Streptacidiphilus rugosus AM-16: one gene and its partner. The protein of the gene in region 2 interacts with the protein of the main gene of each other region in a pairwise test. Links are inferred from orthologs where the notes say so. Each region holds a gene or a part of one and is shown on either strand. Other genes may lie near its edges.

Region 1 (10,891 bases), 2.8 Mb from region 2 along the record:
GGCCGACCCCGACCGCTACGTGGTGCTGCGCGTCACCTTCGCGCTGGAGGACGCGTCCGGCGCGTCCACCCCGGTCCGCTACGCGGAGGCGGCCCGCGCGCTCGGCGTCGCGCCGGGCGAGCGGGCGGAGCTGGGCGCCGCGCGGGAGACGGTGCTGAAGCTCCGCGCGGGCAAGGGCATGGTGCTGGACCCCGAGGACCACGACACCTGGTCGGCGGGTTCCTTCTTCACCAACCCGATCCTCACCGAGGCCGAGCACGCCGCGTTCCTGGCCCGGGCGGCCGAGCGCCTCGGCTCCGACGTCGAGCCGCCCGCCTACCCGGCGGGCGAGGGACACGTGAAGACCTCGGCGGCCTGGCTCATCGACAAGGCCGGCTTCACCAAGGGGTACGGCGCCGGCCGCGCCCGCCTCTCCGGCAAGCACACCCTCGCCCTCACCAACCGCGGCGACGCCACCGCCGCCGACCTGCTGACCCTCGCCCGCGAGGTCCGCGACGGCGTCGCGGCGGCGTTCGGCGTGACGCTGGTGAACGAGCCGGTCATGGTGGGCGTCGCGCTGTAGGGCCTGCCGGCCACGGCCGCGCGGCGGGACCACTGTCGCGGGCGACGCGGAGCGTGAGGACGGCGGCGAAGGGTTCGGTGCGCGGGATGCCGGGGATCCACGGGCCGCCGCGCGGCGGAGCCGGGGCGCGGCGGTGCCGCAGCCGTCGGGCGCGCCTGGGAGGCCGGGCGTGGGGGTCGCACTGGAGCAGGCACCACCACCGAGTGGGATGTCCGCGCTACCGCGCGGGCGGCGGGGGGCCGGGACGATGATCGTCATGACTCGCCGCGTGCGGCCCAGGGCCGCCTTCCTCACCGCTCCGCTGCTGCTGGCCGCCTACGGCGCGATCCGGCTCGCCAGCCATCACCGGGCTCCCGGCCTCGGCTGGACCCTCGGACACCTCTGTTTCCTGCTCTCGCTGCTGGCCTTCGCGCCCGTGCTGGTCGCGCTCGCCCGGTACGCGACCCGCCCCCTGGCCGGCCGGCTGGTGCTCGCTCTCGCCCAGGTGGGCCTGGTCGGCACGATCGGCCAGGCGGTCGTCGACCTCTGGGCGGGTCTGACCTCCGCGAACCACGCCGCGATGGTCTCGGTCTGGGACCGGGTCGACGCCGTGCCGGTGCTCAAGGCCTGGTTCTACTCCAGCGGCCCCGCCTGCTTCGTGGCGGGCCTCACCACGCTCGCCGCCCTCGCCGCCTACGGTGCGGCGCCGCGGCTGCTGCCGCGCTGGGCGCCGTTCGTGGTGCTCGGCGGCATGCTGCTGGGGACGGGGGACCTGGACTTCCTGCCCGTGGGCGCGGCCCTGGTCGCCGTGGCCCTGTGCGCGCCGCCGGCCCCCGGCCGGGCCGGAGCCGCCGGTCAGGCAGGCTGCGCCAGCCAGGCGTCGATGCCGCTCAGCAGTGAGACCCGGGCCGGTTCCGGGGCCCGCGACGCGCGCACCGACTGACGGGCCAGCTCGGCCAGCTCCTCGTCGGTGAAGCCGTGGCTGTCGCGCGCCAGCTCGTACTGCGCGGCCAGACGGGAGCCGAACAGCAACGGATCGTCCGCCCCCAGGGCCAGCGGCACGCCCGCGTCGAAGAGGCGGCGCAGGGGGACGTCCTCCTGCTGCTCGTAGACGCCCAGCGCGACGTTGGACGCCGGGCACACCTCGCAGGTGATCTGCTCCTCCGCGAGACGGCGCATCAGCACCGGGCTCTCCGCGGCGCGGACGCCGTGGCCCACCCGCCGGGCGCCGAGATCGTCCAGGCAGGAGCGGACGCTCTCCGGCCCGGCCAGCTCGCCGCCGTGCGGGGCGGCCAGCAGGCCCGCCTCCGTGGCGATCCTGAAGGCGCGGTCGAAGTCCCGTGCCAGGCCCCGGCGTTCGTCGTTGGAGAGGCCGAAGCCGACGACGCCCCGGTCGGCGAAGCGGACCGCGAGGCGGGCCAGCGTGCGGGCGTCGAGCGGGTGCTTCATCCGGTTCGCCGCGACCAGCACCCGGATGCCCACGCCCGACTCGCGCGAGGCCTCGTCGACCGCGTCGAGTACCAACTCCAGCGCCGGGATCAGGCCTCCCAGGCGTGGCGCGTACGAGGTCGGGTCGACCTGGATCTCCAGCCAGCCCGAGCCGTCCGCCCGTTCGTCCTCCGCGGCCTCGCGCACCAGCCGCCGGATGTCGTCCTCGTCCCGCAGCACCGAGCGTGCCGCGTCGTACAGCCGCTGGAAGCGGAACCAGCCGCGTTCGTCCGTCGCCCGCAGCCTCGGCGGCTCGCCCGAGCTCAGCGCCTCCGGCAGCCGCACGCCGTGCTTCTCCGCCAGCTCCAGCAGCGTGGCCGGGCGCATGGAACCGGTGAAGTGCAGATGGAGGTGCGCCTTGGGCAGCAGGCGCACATCGCGCCGGGTGGACGACGCGGTGCCGGAGGTGTCGGACGGCGTGTCGGAGGGACGGGACGGGGCGAGGACCTGTTCCATCCACAGATCCTTGCGCATCGACCCGCCCGAAGGGAAACAACAATCGGAGGCCCCCCGATCGAGTGATCGAGGGGCCTCCGTGAGCCGTGCCGCGTCGTGCCTGCTCCAGCGCTCGCTCCTGCGCTGGATCCGGTGCCCGCCTACTCTGCCTCGGCCAGCAGCTTCTGCAGCCGGGTGACGCCCTCGACCAGGTCCGCGTCGCCCAGCGCGTACGACAGGCGCAGGTAGCCGGGCGTGCCGAAGGCCTCGCCGGGGACGACCGCGACCTCGGCCTCGTCGAGGATCAGCGCCGCCAGCTCGGCCGAGGTGGCCGGGCGCCTGCCGCGGATCTCCTTGCCCAGCAGGCCCTTGACCGAGGGGTACGCGTAGAACGCGCCCTCGGGCTCCGGACAGACCACACCGGGGATCTCGTTCAGCATCCGCACGATCGTGCGCCGCCGACGGTCGAAGGCGACCTTCATCTCGTCGACCGCGGAGAGGTCCCCGGCGATCGCCGCCAGCGCCGCCCGCTGGGCGACGTTGCTCACGTTCGAGGTGGCGTGCGACTGCAGGTTCGTCGCCGCCTTGATCACGTCGCCGGGGCCGATCACCCACCCGACGCGCCAGCCCGTCATCGCGTAGGTCTTGGCCACGCCGTTGACCACGACGCACTTGTCGGCCAGCTCGGGCACCGCCACCGGCAGCGAGACGAACTCCGCGTCGCCGTAGACCAGGTGCTCGTAGATCTCGTCGGTGAGCACCCAGAGGCCGTGCTCCGCCGCCCAACGGCCGACGGCCTCGACCTCGGCGCGGGTGTAGACGGCGCCGGTCGGGTTCGAGGGGGAGACGAAGAGCAGCATCTTGGTGCGCTCCGTGCGGGCCGCCTCCAGCTGCTCGACGGAGACCTTGTAGCCGGTCGTCTCGTCGGCCACGACCTCCACCGTCACGCCGCCCGCGAGCTGGATCGACTCGGGGTAGGTGGTCCAGTAGGGCGCCGGCACGATGACCTCGTCGGAGGGGTCGAGCAGCGCCGCGAAGGCCTCGTAGATCGCCTGCTTGCCGCCGTTGGTGACCAGCACCTGGGAGGCGTCGACCGCCCAGCCGGAGTCGCGCAGCGTCTTGGCCGCGATCGCCGCCTTCAGCTCCGGCAGCCCGCCGGCCGGCGTGTAGCGGTGGTTCTTCGGGTCGCGGCAGGCGGCCACGGCCTCCTCGACGATGTAGTCCGGCGTCGGGAAGTCCGGCTCGCCCGCGCCGAAGCCGATCACCGGGCGCCCGGCGGCCTTGAGGGCCTTCGCCTTGGCGTCCACGGCCAGCGTCGCCGACTCCGCGATGGCGCCGATGCGGGCCGAGACCCGGCGGTCGGCCGGACGGGTGCTTGCGTCAGGGGTGGGGGTTCCAGCGCTCATGTCTGCATGCTCGCAGAAGCCCGGAATCCGGGGCGCGGCGTTCCGCGATACGACCCGAACGGGCGCGAGCTGCGGAACTCATTCGACGTGCGGGCCCGCTACCCCCTACACTCAACCCTCGTTGGAAGCCCACCGACGGCACGACGGCAGGACGCGGATGCGGACGCCGGGATGTTGTAGGTTGGGTCTGCGAGTCCGCACCCCGGGCTCGAAGGGTCGTAGCTCAATTGGTAGAGCACCGGTCTCCAAAACCGGTTGTTGGGGGTTCAAGTCCCTCCGGCCCTGCTGTTCCGCCCTGTCGGAATCCCGACTCAGGCGGTACCGTCGGCAGTGCAATTCAGGGGCCCCGCAAGTTCGCGGGTGCCCCTACTGGTACCCGGATTATCAGGTGAGGGACAAGTGACGGAGACCGTAGGCTCCACCGCCACACCTGAGAGCGGCTCCGGCGGGGACGAAGCGTCCCGTCGCGACCGGAAGCGCGCTCGCAAGGCCGGCGACCCCGAGGGCAAGGGCGGTCGCGGCAAGCGCGCCAAGGGCCCGAACGTCTTCGCGCGCACCGCGCTCTTCTACCGCCAGATCATCACCGAGCTGCGCAAGGTCGTCTGGCCGTCCCGCAGCGACCTGACCTCCTACACCTCGGTGGTCATCGTCTTCGTGCTGGTGATCATGGCGCTCGTCTACGGTCTCGACACCGGCTTCGTGAAGCTCGCCTCGATCGTCTTCGGCTGACGCACCCGAGGCCTGCTCCGTCCAAACTGCAGCACCGAGCGCCCGGACGTCACTTGTCCGGGCGCTCCGCTAACGTTGTGTCGGTATCGTTGAATCCACCGATCGCAACAAGCAGGAAGAAGCAGCCAACGTGTCTGAGTCCCACTCGTACGACGCCGCTGAGGCCCTGGAGGCCGAGGAGCAGGCGTGGGGCGACGACTCCGTCGAGGAGATCGTCGACAACGCCGATTCCGACGTCGACGAGGTCGAGGCTGCTGAGGAAGCGGCCGGTCGCTCCGCCGAGGAGGAGGCCGTGAACGTGGTCTCCGCCGACGAGTCCTCCGCCGTGGAGGCCTTCGAGGAGGCCGAGGCCGCGGTCACCGAGGATGACGGCGTGGAGATCGACCCCGTGGCCGCCTTCCGCGAGGAACTGCGGATCGCCCCGGGTGAGTGGTACGTCATCCACACCTACGCCGGTTACGAGAACCGCGTGAAGGCCAACCTGGAGCAGCGCGCCGTCTCGCTCAACGTCGAGGACTACATCTACCAGGCCGAGGTGCCGCAGGAAGAGGTCGTCCAGATCAAGAACGGCGACCGCAAGACCATTCGCCAGAACAAGCTCCCCGGCTACGTGCTGGTGCGCATGGACCTGACGAACGAGTCCTGGGGCGTCGTCCGCAACACCCCCGGCGTCACCGGCTTCGTCGGCAACGCCTACGACCCGTACCCGCTGACGCTGGACGAGGTCGTCAAGATGCTCGCGCCCGACGTCGAGCGCGCCGCGGCCAAGGAGGCCGGCAAGCCGAGCCCGGTCCGCCCGTCCGAGGTCCAGGTCCTGGACTTCGAGGTCGGCGACTCGGTCACCGTCACCGACGGCCCGTTCGCCACGCTGCAGGCGACGATCAACGAGATCAACCCGGACTCCAAGAAGGTCAAGGGTCTCGTCGAGATCTTCGGCCGCGAGACCCCGGTCGAGCTCTCCTTCGACCAGATCGCCAAGAACGACTGATCGCCTGACAGCCGCGAGCCCCGCACCCATCATGGGTGCGGGGCTTCGTCGTTCACGGGGGAACGCATGGGCATCGAGGACGAGGGCGATCTCGCCGTTCTGCTGTACCGCGCGGCGCACGCGCCGCTGCGGCCGACGGTCGAGCTGGACGTCGAGCGGCATGCCGAGGCCGAGGCCGCGCTGCAGCGGCACGCCGCGGCGGAGGTGCGACGCCTGAGCGGAGGGCTCTCGTTCGGCGTGGAGATACCGGAGCGGGATCCCGACGCGGTCGTGCGCCGGCCGGACTGGCTCTTCGGCGACGTCCGCTGGGAGCTCGGCGGGTCCACCGAGGCGCTGGGCCGCCCGGCCGTCTCCCTCATGCTCCGGCCCGACCGCAGGGTGCCGGTGCTGCGCATGGACTTCGTGGAGCGGATCGAGCTGCTGGTCGACGCGGAGACGGGTCTGCTGCTGCGCCTGGCCGAGGTCTTCGACGGCCGACCCCTCCGGACGCTCACGGTGCGGGCGATCGGCCCGGAGGCGGCGGTACCGGAGCCGCACGCGGAGGCGGGCCCGGAGCTGGGCCCCGGGCCGGCGATGACCGCCGCGCAGGTGGGTCGCACCGCGCGGGGCCTGGTACTGACGCTCGGGCGGATGGCCTTCGATCCGGCGCTGCGCCGGGCGCTGCGCGGGAGTGAGGGCCAGGTCCCGCTGCCGGCCCCGATGGAGCCGACCGAGCCCGAGCCGCTGGACGAGCCCGCCCCGTCGGTCGAGGAGGTGGTCCGGCTGCTGGCCCTCGCCCGGCCGACCGGTCTGGCGGGCACGCTGCGCACCGACTTCGGCGAGGCCCGCATCGCCCTGGCGGAGGACGGTCGCTTCCGGATCGACCCCACCAGGAGCATCGGGCCTGCTGCCGCGCAGGCTCAGGCCTACGACGGCGAGCGGCACTACCGCCTGATGCCGCACCGCCTCGTCGTCCGGCCCGGCGAGCCGCCGGTGTTCCTCCTCGACTCCCTGCGTCGCCCCCGCGCGGAGCTGCGCCGACCGCTGGCCGTGCGGGACGTGGTGGTCTGGGAGGGGCGCCGTGCCGTCCGGATCACCGCGGGCGGCGACGGACTCGTCGTCGACCTGGCGACGGGTCTGGTGCTGGCCACCGGCCACCTGGAACTGCACGACCTCGGGCCCGCACCCGAGGAAGCGGAGTCCTACCGGCTGGAGGCGCCCCCCGGCGTCCCGGTCGTCGAGGCGGAGCAGGCTGACGAGGGCTTGTTCGACGACGCGCAGTTGCCGCCGCCGGTCCGTGCGGGGCTGGAGGGCGCGGCGCGCGTGGTCGGGGGAGTGGCCGAGGGAGTGGCCCGGCTGCTGGGTCGTTAGGCGGTCTCCCCGGCCGGAGGCTGGGGGAGGATTTCGGGCTGGCCGGGGTCTCGGGCTATTCTGGTTCGATGTGTGTGCACTGCGGGTTGCTGGCTCTCTGAGTCGCCGCGAACGACACACGGACATCCAAGGCCCCGCCGGTGCGCTGACGCACGCCGGTCGGGAACACCTCTCGTAAGGACCCGGAGAGAGCATGCCTCCCAAGAAGAAGAAGGTCACGGGGCTTATCAAGCTCCAGATCAACGCCGGCGCGGCCAACCCCGCGCCGCCCGTCGGCCCCGCGCTGGGTCAGCACGGTGTCAACATCATGGAGTTCTGCAAGGCCTACAACGCGGCCACCGAGTCGCAGCGTGGCATGGTGATCCCGGTGGAGATCACGGTCTACGAGGACCGTTCCTTCACCTTCGTCACCAAGACTCCGCCGGCCGCTCGCCTCATCCTGAAGGCCGCGGGCGTGGAGAAGGGCTCCGGCGAGCCGCACAAGACCAAGGTCGCCAAGATCACGGCTGCCCAGGTCCGCGAGATCGCCACCACCAAGATGCCCGACCTGAACGCGAACGACATCGAGATGGCCGAGCGCATCATCGCCGGTACCGCTCGTTCGATGGGCATCACCGTCGAGGGCTGAACCCCTCGGTAGAGCTTTTCCCGTGGTAGGGCCGGCGCGGCCCGTAGCAACCACGACTCCACGCCAAGAAATCCAGTAGGAGCAGCAGTGAAGCGCAGCAAGGCTCTGACTGCCGCGGCCGCCAAGGTCGACCGCGAGCGTCTGTACGCCCCCCTCGAGGCCATCCGTCTGGCCAAGGAGACCTCCACCACCAAGTTCGACTCGACCGTCGAGGTCGCCATGCGTCTGGGTGTCGACCCGCGCAAGGCCGACCAGATGGTCCGCAGCACCGTGAACCTCCCGCACGGCACCGGCAAGACCGCCCGGGTCCTGGTCTTCGCGACCGGTGACCGTGCCGCGGCCGCGGAGGCTGCGGGCGCCGACATCGTCGGTGCCGACGAGCTGATCGACGAGGTCGCCAAGGGTCGTCTGGACTTCGACGCCGTCGTCGCCACCCCGGACCTCATGGGCAAGGTCGGCCGCCTCGGCCGCGTGCTCGGTCCCCGTGGCCTGATGCCGAACCCGAAGACCGGCACCGTGACCCCGGACGTGGCGAAGGCCGTGACCGAGATCAAGGGCGGCAAGATCGAGTTCCGCGTCGACAAGCACTCGAACCTGCACCTGATCATCGGCAAGACGTCGTTCGACACCGAGAAGCTGGTGGAGAACTACGCCGCGGCGCTGGAGGAGGTCCTCCGGGCCAAGCCGTCCGCCGCCAAGGGCCGTTACATCAAGAAGGTCGCCGTGAGCACCACCATGGGCCCCGGCATCCAGGTCGACCCGAACCGCACCCGCAACCTCCTCGTCGAGGAGGACCCGGCCAACGTCTGACGATTCGTCGTCCGACGCGCCAGGTTCGCGGCAGTTCTGAAACGGGCCGGTACCAGTTCCCTCGGGAACGGGTACCGGCCCGTTTTCTTGTCATGACACGGGTGTAGCGTCGATGGCCGACAGAATCTTCTGAGGGGGAACCACATGCGTCACACCCGTACGCTCGTCGCCGCGACGACCGTCGCGCTCGCTCTCGGCGCCGTCTCCGCCTGCAGCGCTGCCAAGCAGGCCGCGGAGGGCGCCGCGGCCCCGCTGGTCAGCGTCGCCGACGCGATGTCGCTCGCGACGACGAAGACCGACGGCTACAGCTCGGTCAAGGTCACCGCGCAGATCAGCAGCGGTGGCAGCGGGCAGATGTCGATGTCCGGCCGGATCGGCTGGAAGCCCTTCGCGATGGACGTCTCGGTCCAGAGCCCCAAGCTCGCCCAGCTGGGGTCCGGCACCATGCGCGAGATGTTCTCCGGCTCGACCATGTACCTGAACATGGGCGCCGACGCGGCCGCGAAGATGGGCGGCAAGCACTGGATGAAGATGGACCTCTCCACCCTCGGCCCGTCCGGCAAGAGCTTCTCGGACATGATCAACCAGAGCGGCGGCCAGGACCCCGCCACCCAGCTCAAGCTGCTGACGACCTCGAAGGGCATCAAGCGGGTCGGCACGGAGACGGTGAACGGCGTCAAGGCCACGCACTACCAGGGCACCGTCAACGTCTCCGACCTGCCGGCCAACGCCAGCGGCGGCCTCAAGAACCTGCTCGAGTCCGCGCAGAAGGAGGGGCTGACCAGCGAGACGGTCGACGCCTGGGTGGGCGCGGACAACCTGCCCGTGCGCATCTCCACGTCGGCCGCGACCAACGCCGGCACCTTCTCCTCCACGGTCGACTACTCCGACTACAGCGCGAGCTCCGTCACGGTGACGCCGCCGGCTGCCTCCGACACGCTCGACTTCGGCCAGCTGCTCAAGGGCCTCAAGTCCTGATTCCGCGCCGCCCCGGGGGGCGATTTGCCCCCCGGGCGGTCGGTCACGTAGTCTTCCCATCAAGCCACTGACCGCTGGTTGCTCGCGTGTGCCCGCAAGGGTCACGGGAGCCGAAGGATCCGCACAGCGAATGCTGCGGACAGCCCGCGCAGGTTGATTCGAGGACATCAGTCCCGCCGCTCCATCACCCGGTGATGTCGAGCGGAGGTCCGAGCCCCGTGCGCCTGCGCCGGGGCTCGTCGTAGTTTCAAAAGCTTTCCTTCCAGCGCGATAGGCGTAGCAGGTCGACTCATTGGTCGGCCACGCATCGACATCACGGAAGGAGGCGTAAGCCTATGGCAAGGCCCGACAAGGCTGCCGCCGTTGCCGAGATCACGGACAAGTTCCGCGGCTCGAACGCGGCCGTGCTGACCGAGTACCGCGGTCTGACCGTGGCGCAGCTGAAGACGCTGCGTCGCTCGCTCGGCGCGAACGCCGAGTACGCCGTGGTGAAGAACACGCTGACCAAGATTGCGGCCAACGAGGCCGGGATCACGACGCTGGACGACCTGTTCGCGGGTCCGACGGCTGTCGCCTTCGTCGCCGGTGACCCGGTGGAGTCGGCCAAGGCTCTGCGTGACTTCGCCAAGGACAACCCTGCGCTCATCATCAAGGGCGGCGTGCTCGACGGCAAGCCGCTCACCGGTGACGAGATCAAGAAGCTCGCGGACCTCGAGTCCCGCGAGGTGCTGCTCTCCAAGCTGGCCGGTGCCATGAAGGGCAAGCAGTCTCAGGCTGCCGCGCTCTTCCAGGCTCTGCCGTCCAAGATGGTTCGCACCATCGAGGCGCTGCGCGCCAAGGTCGAGGAGCAGGGCGGTGCCGGTACGCCGGCCCCCGCCGTCGAGGACGAGGCTCCCGCCGCGGAGTAATCCGTTCTCGCAGCGGGCCCGTACGCCCGCCGTATCAATACATCCGGCACCAGCCGATTAGTGGAAGGACGCCATCATGGCGAAGCTCAGCCAGGACGACCTGCTCGCGCAGTTCGAGGAGATGACCCTCATCGAGCTCTCCGAGTTCGTGAAGGCCTTCGAGGAGAAGTTCGACGTCACCGCCGCCGCCCCGGCCGCCGCGGTCGTCGTTGCCGGTGGTGGCGCTGCCGCCGAGGCTCCCGAGGAGAAGGACGAGTTCGACGTCATCCTCACCGGCGCCGGCGACAAGAAGATCCAGGTCATCAAGGTCGTGCGTGAGCTGACCTCCCTGGGCCTCAAGGAGGCCAAGGACCTGGTCGACGGTGCGCCGAAGCCGCTGCTCGAGAAGGTCAACAAGGAGACCGCTGACAAGGCTGCCGAGGCTCTCAAGGCCGCCGGCGCCGGCGTCGAGGTCAAGTAAGACCTTTCGGGCCGCCGCCCGAGCGCTCTGCCGCTTCTGAACGGAAGCACCGGCCGGGGCGATCACTCCCAGGAGTGATCGCCCCGGTTTTTTGTATGTCCGAATAGCACCGTTTCAGGCCATCTGGACTAGACGGGGTGCCGACTGTCAGTGCAGGCGAGTATGGTGAT
Region 2 (10,772 bases):
TCGGCTTCGACCCCGAGAACGAGCTGATCCTGCACCGCCGCAGGTCGCTGCCGTACCACGCCAACGGCATGACCCTGTGCGCCTACGACGCGGCGGGCGTACCGCTGCTGGAGAAGACCTACTACTCGGTCGGCGGCGGCTTCGTCGTCGACGAGGACGCCATCGGCGCGGACCGCGTGGTGCTCGACGACACCGTCCTGAAGTACCCCTTCCGCACCGGCACCGACCTGCTGCGGCTGACCAACGAGACCGGCCTGTCCATCTCCTCCCTCATGCTGGAGAACGAGAAGGCCTGGCGCACCGAGGCGGAGATCCGGACGGGCCTGCTGGAGATCTGGTCCGTGATGCAGGAGTGCGTGCGCAACGGCATGCACCACGAGGGCATCCTCCCCGGCGGCCTCAAGGTCCGCCGTCGCGCCGCCTCCGGCGCACGGGCCCTGCGCGTCGAGGGCATCGGCCCGGCGAACGCGATGGAGTGGGTCACCCTCTACGCGATGGCCGTCAACGAGGAGAACGCGGCTGGCGGCCGCGTCGTCACCGCCCCGACCAACGGCGCGGCGGGCATCATCCCGGCGGTCCTGCACTACTACCTGAACTTCATCCCCAGCGCGGACGAGGACGGCGTCGTCCGCTTCCTGCTCGCCGCGGGCGCGGTCGGCATGCTCTTCAAGGAGAACGCCTCCATCTCCGGCGCCGAGGTCGGCTGCCAGGGCGAGGTCGGCTCCGCCTGCTCCATGGCCGCCGGCGGCCTCGCCGAGGTCCTCGGCGGCACGCCCGAGCAGGTCGAGAACGCCGCAGAGATCGGCATCGAGCACAACCTCGGCCTCACCTGCGACCCGGTCGGCGGCCTGGTCCAGATCCCCTGCATCGAACGCAACGGCATGGCGGCCGTCAAGGCCGTCACCGCCGCCCGCATGGCGCTCCGCGGCGACGGCCGCCACCACGTCTCGCTGGACAAGGCGATCAAGACGATGAAGGAGACCGGCGCCGACATGAAGATCAAGTACAAGGAGACCTCCCGCGGCGGCCTGGCCGTGAACGTCATCGAGTGCTGACGGGGCAGGCGGTCCCCTTTGGCCTCAGGGAAGCCTGAGGCCCTACCGTCTCTCCCATGAGCATGGAGAGCACCGCCTGGATGCAGCTGCACAGCGTCATGAACGCGCAGCAGGAGCGCCGCCCCTTCGACCGCGCCACACTGCGGCGCATCGGCGCCTTCGCCCGACCGCACCGCCGCCGTATCTGGCAGTTCGTGGTGCTGAGCGTGGCGACCGCGCTGCTCGCCGTCGCCACGCCGGTGCTCGCGGGGCGCGTCGTCGACGCGATCGTCTCCCACGGCGACCAGAGCACCGTCATACGACTCGCCCTGCTCATCGCTCTCATCGCGCTCGCCGAGGCGGGCTTCGGGATCCTCGGGCGCTGGCTGTCCTCGACGCTCGGTGAAGGACTCATCCTCGATCTGCGGACAGCCGTGTTCGACCACGTGCAGCGGATGCCGGTCGCGTTCTTCACGCGTACGCGTACGGGCGCCCTCGTCAGTCGCCTCAACAACGACGTGATCGGCGCGCAGCGCGCCTTCAGCAACACCCTCTCCGGAGTCGTCAGCAATCTGGTGACCCTGCTGCTGACCCTCGTCGTGATGCTCACTCTCTCCTGGCAGATCACGCTGCTCGCGCTGGTGCTGCTGCCGCTGTTCGTGATCCCCGCGCGGCGGACGGGCAGCCGGATGGCGAAGCTCCAGCGCGAGGCCGCCAACCTCAACGCGGCCATGGGCACCCGGATGACCGAACGGTTCTCGGCACCCGGCGCCACCCTGGTCAAGCTCTTCGGGCGGCCCGAGGACGAGTCCGTCGAGTTCGCCGCGCGGGCCCGGCGGGTGCGGGACATCGGGGTGCGGACGGCGATGGCACAGTCGGTGTTCATCACCGCTCTGACGCTCGTCTCCGCCCTGGCGCTCGCGCTCGTCTACGGGCTCGGCGGCTGGTTCGCCCTGCGCGGCACCCTGCAGCCGGGCGCCGTGGTGTCCCTGGCACTGCTGCTGACCCGCCTCTACGCGCCGCTCACGTCGCTCGCGGGGGCGCGCGTCGAGGTCATGAGCGCTCTGGTCAGCTTCGAGCGCGTCTTCGAGGTCCTCGACCTCAAGCCGCTGATCGAGGAGAAGCCGGAGGCCCGCGCCGTGCCCGAGGGGCCCGCCGCCGTGGAGTTCGACGACGTCCGTTTCGGCTACCCGTCCGCCGACAAGGTCTCCCTCGCCTCGCTGGAGGAGGTCGCCGCCCTGGACACCCGCAGCGGCGCGGAGGTCCTGCACGGCATCAGCTTCCGCGCCGAACCCGGCCAGACCGTCGCCCTGGTCGGCTCGTCCGGCGCCGGGAAGTCGACCATCGCGCAGTTGCTGCCGCGCCTGTACGACACCGACGAGGGAGCCGTCCGCATCGGCGGCGTCGACGTACGTGACCTGAGCGCCGAGTCCATGCGGGCGACCCTCGGCATGGTCACCCAGGACGGGCACCTCTTCCACGACTCCGTGCGCGAGAACCTGCTGCTCGCGCGGCCCGGGGCCGACGAGGACGAGCTGTGGGACGTGCTGCGCCGGGCACGCCTCGAAGATCTCGTACGCTCGCTGCCCGACGGCCTCGACACCGTGGTCGGCGAGCGCGGCTACCGCCTCTCCGGCGGCGAGCGCCAGCGCATGACCATCGCCCGGTTGCTGCTGGCCCGCCAGCGCGTCGTGATCCTCGACGAGGCCACCGCCCACCTGGACAACACCTCGGAAGCGGCCGTCCAGGAGGCACTCGCGGAGGCCCTGGAGGGGCGGACCGCCGTGGTCATCGCCCACCGACTGTCGACGATCCGCGCGGCCGACCTGATCCTCGTCGTCGAAGCCGGCCGGATCGTGGAGCGCGGCACGCACGAGGAACTGCTGGCGGCGGCCGGCCGGTACGCCGAGCTCCACCGGACGCAGTTCGAGAGGCACACGCACGGGACGGGCGTGAAGGAGACCGCGGGAGCGGGCCTCGGGGAGCCGGTGGCCTAGATCAGGCCGGCGGGGACACGCCCGTTCAGCGGGCGGCCGGGGTGGTGAGCTGGACCTGACGGAGGAACTCGGCGTTGGTCGAGGTCTTCTTCAGGCGTTCCAGCATCAGCTCCACGGCCTGCTGCGGCTGCTGGGCCGCGAGGGCGCGGCGGAGGCGGTGGAGCGCGGTCAGTTCGTCGGGGTGGGTGAGGAGTTCCTCGCGGCGGGTGCCGGTGCCGGTCGGGACGACGGCGGGGAAGACGCGCTTCGCCGCGAGGGCGCGGTCGAGGCGGATCTCCAGGTTCCCGGTGCTCTTGAGCTCCTCGAAGTAGTAGTCGTCGGCGCGCGATCCGGTCTCCACCAGGGCGGTGGCCAGGATGGTCAGCGAGCCGCCGTTCTCGATGTTGCGGGCCGCGCCGAAGAACTGCTTCGGCCCGAGCAGCGCGCCGGCGTCGACGCCGCCGCTGAGCGTGCGGCCCTGGCCGGCCGTGGCGATGGCGTTGTGGGCGCGGCAGAGGCGGGTCAGCGAGTCGACCAGCATCACCACGTCCTGGCCGGCCTCGACCAGGCGCTTGGCCCGCTCGACCGCGAGCGAGGCGAGCCTGGTGTGCTCCTTGGCCGGCCGGTCGAAGGTGGAGGCGAGGACCTCGCCGCGGACGGAGCGGGTCATCTCGGTGACCTCCTCCGGGCGCTCGTCGACCAGGAGCACCATGAGGTGGCACTCGGGGTGGTTGCGGGCGATCGCGTCGGCCAGCGCCTGCAGCACGGCGGTCTTGCCGGTCTTGGGTGGGGCGACGATCAGGCCCCGCTGGCCCTTGCCGACCGGCGCGAGCAGGTCGATGACGCGGGTGGTCAGCCGACCTGGGTCGGTCTCCAGGCGCAGCCGCTCCTGCGGGTGCAGCGGGGTCAGCTCGGCGAACGCCGGTCGGCCGGAAAGCGTCTCGGGCGCACGGCCGTTGACGCGGGCGATGCCCTCCGGGCCGGTCTCGACCAGGTCGCCGCGGCGCAGCCCGAAGCGGCGGACCTGCTGCGCGCTGACGGACACGTCGTCCGGCCCGGGGAGGTATCCGCCGACGCGCAGCACGCCGCGGTTGCCGTCGAGGTCGAAGACCCCGGCGGTGAGGGTGAGTTGGGTCTGGGTGGGGGTTTCGAGAAGGGTGGTCACGCGAATTCCTTTCGCGGAGAAGAAGAAGTAGGCGGGTGGAGCGGGTGATGCGAGGGAGGTGCGGCGGATACGCCTGACGACCACGGCGGCGGGCTGCGGGCGGCGAAGGACGCCGACGGCAACGGGCCCGGGGTGGCGAGGAAAAAGCGACGTGCGACGTGCGAACTGCGGACTACGCCTGGAGGCCGGCCACGAGGAGGACGGGCTGCGTCAGGTGAGTCGGTGGTGGAACCAGCACCGGCGCCGACAGAAGGGCGAAACTGGGGTGCTGCTCCCCACCATAACAGGCCGCTCCGGCGACCGGGCGGGAATTAGGCTCCGTCCATGACCGATTCCTCCTGGGCCACCATCGCCGAACTGGAGCGCTGGCTGTCCGAGAACGGCCCCGAGCCCGCACCGGCCGACAGGACTCCAGCGGCCGACAGGACCCGGCTGCTGCTGCAGATCCTCAAGATCTCCGAGGAGGCCGGCGAGGTGGCCGAGGCCGTCATCGGGGCGATGGGGCAGAACCCCCGCAAGGGCTTCTCGCACAGCTGGGAGGACGTGGAGAGCGAGCTGTACGACGTCATCATCACCTCGATGGTGGCGCTGACCAGCCTCAACCCCGATGCGGGGACCGTGTTCGCACAGCATCTGGCACGGGTCGCCGAGCGCGCGTTCGGGCCGTCTCGATGACGACGGAAGGCTCGCAGCCGTAGCGCAGCGCCACGGCCAGCGCGCGGACCGAGGCCCGCTCGGCGCTGGCGCGCAGAGCGGACCGGCGGGGCAGACCCAGTTCGACGAGGGCCCAGTGCGGCAGCAGGTCGATCCCGCCGTTGACGAGTATCCGCAGCGCCGCGTCCCCTCCCGCGGACGGGATCAGCGCGCCGGGCGTGCGCAGGAAGGCCACCGCGGCCAGGGCCGCTTCCGTGGCCGCGAGTCGGGGCCTGACCTCGCGCAGGTAGGCGTGCACCTCGGCGAGCGAGCGCGGAACCTCCGTCGCACCGAGGCGCTCGGCGGTCAGCGCGACCTCGTCGAAGTAGCGGTCCTGCTCGGGCCGGGTCAGCGGGCGGCGGGCGTAGCGCTGGTAGCCGGCCAGGAAGCAGGCGGTCTCGGCGACGTGGACCCAGCGCAGCAGTTCGGGATCGCTCGCGTCGTAGGGGCGGCCGTCGGGGGCCGTGCCGCGCACGTACGCGTGGATCCGTCGGACCCGGGCGATCGCCGCCTCGGCCTCCTCGGTCGAGCCGTAGCTGGTGACGGTGACGAACCCCGCGGTGCGGTTGAGCCGGTCGATCGGATCATCGCGGTAGAGCGAGTGCTGGTCGACGCCGGCCATGGCCAGCGGATGCAGCGACTGCAGCAGCAGGGCGGCGACACCGCCGGTGAACATGCCGGGGAGGTCGCCGTGCACCAGCCAGACCACGCTGTCCGGACCGAAGAGTCCGGGATCGCCGACGGGCCGGTCGTAGCGCGTCAGATCCAGGCCCTGGCCGTGGACCGTCGCGTAGACCTGCCGCCTGATCCGCTCACGGAGCCACACAGCTCCAGTTGTACTCCGTGGATCCAAGGTTTACCAGGCGAAAGCCAAGGGAATTTTAAGCAAACACATGAGCGCGCCTTGTGATCCACGGCTCACTATGGCGAAATAACGCCATCTATCCCTTTTGTCCGTTGCCCGCATGCCGAGACACGTGCCATAGTCGGTGAACGGAACGCCTCCGACCCGAGCGCGTCCACACGCCGCCGCGGCACCACCCCCTTGGCCGCGCGGCCCAAGGCAGGGGCCCCTGATCGACACACGATCCCAGGGGCCCCGCATTGCCTTCCGGCCCCTCCGCCACCTGCGCGCTACGCGACCGCGGCGGTCCGCACCTTCAGCTCGAACCAGACCGACTTGCCGCGCGACAGCAGATCCACGCCCCAGCGGTCGGCCAGCAGGTCGACCAGCCGCAGCCCGCGCCCGGCGTCGTCGTCGGCATCGCCCTTGATCAGGCAGGGCAGCGCCCGCGAAGGATCCCGCAGCTCGACCCTGACCCGCCCGGAGCCGCACAGGACGCGCAGCGCGAAGCTCCGTCCGCCGGTGTGCCGCACCGCGTTCGCGACCAGTTCGGCCACCAGCAGCTCCGCCACCTCACCGAGGCCGCCCAGCCCCCAGGACTCCAGGGCGGACAGGGTGAGCCGACGGGCGTGCGCCGTGACCCCGGGGGCCGCGAGTAAACAGACCCCGTCGCCCTCGGGCGACAGCAGCCGGGCCACCCCGTCGAGCTCGGTGGTCGACGCGGTCTCTGCAGCCTCAATGATCACTCTCTGCTCCCGCGCCACTTCACGCTGTACTGCCATGACCCCATGATGGCGTCTCCTGGCCGCCTCGGGGAGCGCAAACAGCAAAAAATCATCTATTGCTTCGGGCATATGCCAAAGCGGTTTGCATACGCGCAGCTCAGGCGCGGCAGGGCCCGGCAAACCTTTCCCACGGCTCGACGCGGGCCCAGCGGACGGGCAGCGGCCGTCAGTTGAACTTGGCCTTGCCCGGCCCCTCCTCGACGAAGCTGCGCATGCCGATCTCGCGGTCCTCGGTGGCGAAGAGGCCCGCGAAGAGGTTCCGCTCGATGGTCAGTCCGGTGTCGAGGTCGGTCTCGATGCCGCGGTCCACGGCCTCCTTGGCGGCGCGCAGCGCGAACGCGGGGCCGGCGGCGAGCCTGGCGGCCCAGGCGTGGGCGGTCGCGAAGACCTCCTCCGCCGGGACGACCTGGTCGGCCAGGCCGATCCGGTGCGCCTCGGCGGCGTCGATCATGCGCCCGGTGAAGATCAGGTCCTTGGCCTTGGCCGGGCCGACCAGCCGCGACAGCCGCTGGGTGCCGCCGGCGCCGGGGATCAGCCCGAGCAGGATCTCCGGCTGACCGAACTTCACGTCGTCCGCGGCGATCCGGATGTCCGCGCAGAGCGTCAGCTCGCAGCCGCCGCCCAGGGCGTAGCCGGTGACCGCGGCCACGACCGGCTTCGGGATGCGCGCCACCGCGTCGAAGGCCCCCTGCAGCGCACCGCCGCGCTGCACCATGTCGGTGTAGCTCATGCGCTGCATCTCCTTGATGTCGGCGCCGGCCGCGAAGACCCGCTCGCCGCCCCAGAGGATCACCGCACGCACGTCGGCGCGGGCTGCCGCCTCCTCGGCGACCTCCTTGAGCTTGTCCTGCATCGCGACGTCGAGCGCGTTCATCTTCGGTCGGTCGAGCCGGATGACGCCGACGGCGTGCTCGTCGACCTCGAGCTTCACGAAACGGTCCATCTAAGAGCCTCCCCGGGAGGGATGAGAGAAGCGGCGCAGAGTGAACCGATGTTAACGCGCGACCGGGCCGGTCGGACCGCCCGGTGGGGGCAGCCCGACCGGCCCGGTCGGGGTTCAGCGGACCTGGGTCAGTTGGACGTCCAGGCCGACCAGCTCATGTTCCACCCGTTCAGGCCGTTGTCCGGGGAGACGATCCGGTCCGGCGAGTTCACGACCTGCACCACGTCGCCGATCAGCGAGGCGTTGTAGAACCAGGCCGCCGGGGTCGACGGGTCCCCGCCGCCCTGGACGTCCCTGAGGCCGACGCAGCCGTGGCTGGTGTTCTCACTGCCGAACACCGACGCCGGACGCCAGTAGTTGCCGTGCACGAAGGTGCCGGAGGTGGTGAGCCGCATGCCGTGCGGAACGTCCTTGATCCGGTACGCGTTGCCCAGGCCGACCGTCTGGGAGTTCATGTCGACGGTGGGGTCCTTCTCGGAGATCACCATCTTGCCGTTGTACGTGGTGTGGTCCGGGTCACCGAGGCTGGCGGGCAGCTTCTTCCGCACCACGCCCGGCCCGGAGTAGATCGTGAGCGTGTGCGCGGAGTTGTCCGCGACGCTGACCTGGTAGCGGCCGATGCTGAAGCTGACGTCCTTGTCCTGCTTGCCGTAGCCGGTCTGGCCGGTGCGCACGCCGTTCAGGTGCAGGTGGAGCGTCACCTTGGTGCCGGGCGCCCAGTAGTCCTGCGGACGGAAGTCCAGGCGGCTGTTGCCGAACCAGTGGCCCTGGACGTCCACGGCCGGGTCGGCGGTCACGGTGACCGCCTTGAGCACCGAGGCTTTGTACGCGTCGGCGACGACGGAGGTGAAGTTGAGCGAGACCTCCATGCCGACGCCGTAGGTGTCGCCCGGGTTCACGTTGAAGTTGGCGATGTTGGTCGCCGAGGGCGTCAGCGTGGTGAACGAGGAGCGGTCGGTGACCGCCTTGCCCTGGGTGTCGGTGGCCGTGGCCACGACGCTGTACTTGGTGCCGGTGTGCAGCGCGCCGGTCGGCGTCCAGCTGCTGCCGTCGCCGGACATCGTCCCGTCGATCTTGCTGCCGTCGTCGCCGGTGACGGCGATGCCGCTGAGCTTGCCCGAGGCGGCGCTGATCTTCAGCGTGCCGTTGGTGTCGACGCCGGTCGCACCGTTCTTGGGCAGGATCGTGACCACAGCAGCAGAATTGGCCTCGGCCGACGCGCTCGGACTCGAACCTCCGGGCGCTCCGGGTACGCCCCCCTGCTGACCGTGGGTGCCGCTGGACCCCCCGCAGGCCGCGGCCGCGAGTATCGCGGCCCCGGTGGCTATCGCGACCAGACCTCGCCGGACGCTGCTGTGCACGAACAACCGTCTCTCCCCTCCCGGATGGCGCCCTGGATCCAGGTGGCGCCGCACCGCCGCGAGCATATCCCGGCAGTCTGGGTACTCCCCGTATGTCTTGACGCCGCGGGAGCGCGAGAAGTTGCTGTGGAGTTCTACGGGCCTGCTTCGCCTACCGTGCTACCGCGCCGGGTTCGCGGTCCAGTCCTTCCAGGACATGTTCCAGCCGCTCATGCCGTTGTCCGGCGCGACCTGGTCGCCCGAGGAACCGACGACCCTGACCACGTCGCCGATGATCGAGTGGTCGTAGAACCAGCCGGCCGGGGTGGTCCCGCTGCGCCCGCCGGGGGCGTCGTACAGGCCGACGCAGCCGTGGCTGGTGTTGGTCCGGCCGAACACGGAGGCCGGACGCCAGTAGACGCCGTGCACGAAGGTGCCCGAGTCCGTCAGCCGCATGGCGTGCGGGACGGCGGGGATGTCGTACTCGCTGCCCAGCCCGACGGTGTGCGAGTCCATCCGGGTCACCTGGTCCTGCTCGGAGATCACCATGACGCCGTCGTAGGTGCTGTGGCCGGGCCCGCCCGCGGAGATGTAGAGGGTGCGCAGGGTGCTGCCGTCGCGGACCACGGTGAGAGTGTCCGCGTCGGTGTCGGCGGTGCTGATCTGGCTGCGGCCGACGGTGAAGACGATCTGCTTCTCCTGCGTGCCGTAGACGCCGGGGGCCCCCTCGACGTGCTTCAGGTGCAGCGCGAGGGTCACGGTGGTACCGGGGGCCCAGTAGTGCTCCGGACGGAAGTCCACCCGCTGCGAGCCGAACCAGTGCGGCGCGACGGGCACCGGCGGGTCGGCCGTGACGCTGATCGCGCGCTGGACCGCGGCGCGGTCGGCGATCGAGCGGTTGAAGCGCAGCGTCACGATGAAGCCGACGCCGACGGTGCTGCGGTCCACGGGGTTGTAGAAGCCGATGAAGGTGTTCCTGGGCACGAACGTGGTGAAGCTCGCGTGCTTCGCGGCTTGGAGGCCGTCCTTGTCCGTGGCGACGGCGTCGAGCGTGTAGCGGGTCTCGGGCAGCAGCTTGCCCGTCGGCGTCCAGCTCGCCCCGTCGGCGGTGACCGCGCCCGGCACGGTCACGCCGTCGGCGTCCTTGAGCCGCACGTCCGTGAGCCGCCCCCCGCGCACGGACGCGAGCACCCCGCCGACGGCGGGCACCTCGGCTGCGCCGTCCACCGGCGTCAGCGTGACCTGCGCGGCGGAGACACGGGCGGCGTCGCTGCCACTCGGCGCGGAGGAGGAGCCGGAGCAGCCCGCAAGCAGCAGGGTCGCCGGGAGCAGCGCCCCGACGACCGCTCGCTTGATCCGTCCGGCCCACAGGTTCACGTGCACGTCCTCGCTCCTCGCTCACTCGCCTCGCGAGGATCAACGAGAGCGGCCCCGACACGTCACAGCCGAGGGCGAGTTGCGCCGCCCCACGGGCGCGGGGGCTCCGAAGAAGGTGCAAGCGCAGCTTCGCGGGGAACCTATCCGTAAGCCGGAGGATCGGGACGTCCACCGGGACGGGGAGGTGCTGGTCATGGCGGTGCCCGCGGAGCTGCGACTGCCGCAGGAGGAGCCGGATCCCGACGCGGGGAGGGTCGTCGCCGCGCGGGAGCGCGTGCTGCCGGGCAGTTGGCAGCCGCTCGGCGCGCGGTTCCACCTGGGGCCCGACGGGCGACCAGGGACCAACTTCGCCGTCTGGGCGGGCGGCGCGGAGGGCGTCGAGCTGTGTCTCTTCGACGAGGAGGGCGGGGAGACCCGGCACACCCTGCGCGAGCAGAGCTTCCAGGTCTGGCACGGGCACGTGCCGGACGTGCTGCCGGGTCAGCGCTACGGCTTCCGCGTGCACGGGCGGTGGGACCCGTGGACCGGCGCGCGGTGGAATCCGGCCAAGCTGCTGATCGACCCCTACGCCAGGGCCGTCGACGGCTCCTTCGAGCTGCACGACGCCGTCTACGG

The links.
Region 1: the proteins of rho (region 2) and nusG interact in binary tests that used the Escherichia coli proteins (3 or more experiments, as listed by UniProt). The link is inferred for Streptacidiphilus rugosus AM-16 from one-to-one orthologs.

What each region holds. Positions count from the first base shown.
Region 1 is NZ_JQMJ01000004.1:3,435,058-3,445,948, reverse strand. What follows is about bases 3,743-6,658. They hold nusG (transcription termination/antitermination protein NusG), read left to right. Parts: upstream 3,743-4,729; coding sequence 4,730-5,587; downstream 5,588-6,658. Other genes in these bases: BS83_RS24455 (hypothetical protein), read left to right, coding at 5,654-6,658; secE (preprotein translocase subunit SecE), read left to right, coding at 4,270-4,599; BS83_RS24475 (pyridoxal phosphate-dependent aminotransferase), read right to left, coding at 3,743-3,870. Outside these bases: BS83_RS24490 (UDP-N-acetylmuramate dehydrogenase), read left to right, coding at 1-562; BS83_RS24485 (hypothetical protein), read left to right, coding at 819-1,484; BS83_RS24480 (adenosine deaminase), read right to left, coding at 1,397-2,485; more of BS83_RS24475, read right to left, coding at 2,626-3,742; more of BS83_RS24455, read left to right, coding at 6,659-6,937; rplK (50S ribosomal protein L11), read left to right, coding at 7,131-7,565; rplA (50S ribosomal protein L1), read left to right, coding at 7,653-8,375; BS83_RS24440 (LolA-like protein), read left to right, coding at 8,520-9,353; rplJ (50S ribosomal protein L10), read left to right, coding at 9,689-10,261; rplL (50S ribosomal protein L7/L12), read left to right, coding at 10,338-10,721. UniProt on the Escherichia coli protein: Part of the processive rRNA transcription and antitermination complex (rrnTAC). The complex forms an RNA-chaperone ring around the RNA exit tunnel of RNA polymerase (RNAP).
Region 2 is NZ_JQMJ01000004.1:6,230,296-6,241,067, forward strand. What follows is about bases 2,117-4,913. They hold rho (transcription termination factor Rho), read right to left. Parts: upstream 4,176-4,913; coding sequence 3,057-4,175; downstream 2,117-3,056. Other genes in these bases: BS83_RS37190 (ABC transporter ATP-binding protein), read left to right, coding at 2,117-3,031; BS83_RS37200 (MazG-like family protein), read left to right, coding at 4,500-4,850; BS83_RS37205 (oxygenase MpaB family protein), read right to left, coding at 4,774-4,913. Also shown: BS83_RS37185 (L-serine ammonia-lyase), read left to right, coding at 1-1,055; more of BS83_RS37190, read left to right, coding at 1,112-2,116; more of BS83_RS37205, read right to left, coding at 4,914-5,694; BS83_RS37210 (ATP-binding protein), read right to left, coding at 6,003-6,494; BS83_RS37215 (enoyl-CoA hydratase-related protein), read right to left, coding at 6,664-7,440; BS83_RS37220 (L,D-transpeptidase), read right to left, coding at 7,569-8,633; BS83_RS37225 (L,D-transpeptidase), read right to left, coding at 8,961-10,163; glycogen debranching protein GlgX, read left to right, coding at 10,351-10,772. UniProt on the Escherichia coli protein: Facilitates transcription termination by a mechanism that involves Rho binding to the nascent RNA, activation of Rho's RNA-dependent ATPase activity, and release of the mRNA from the DNA template.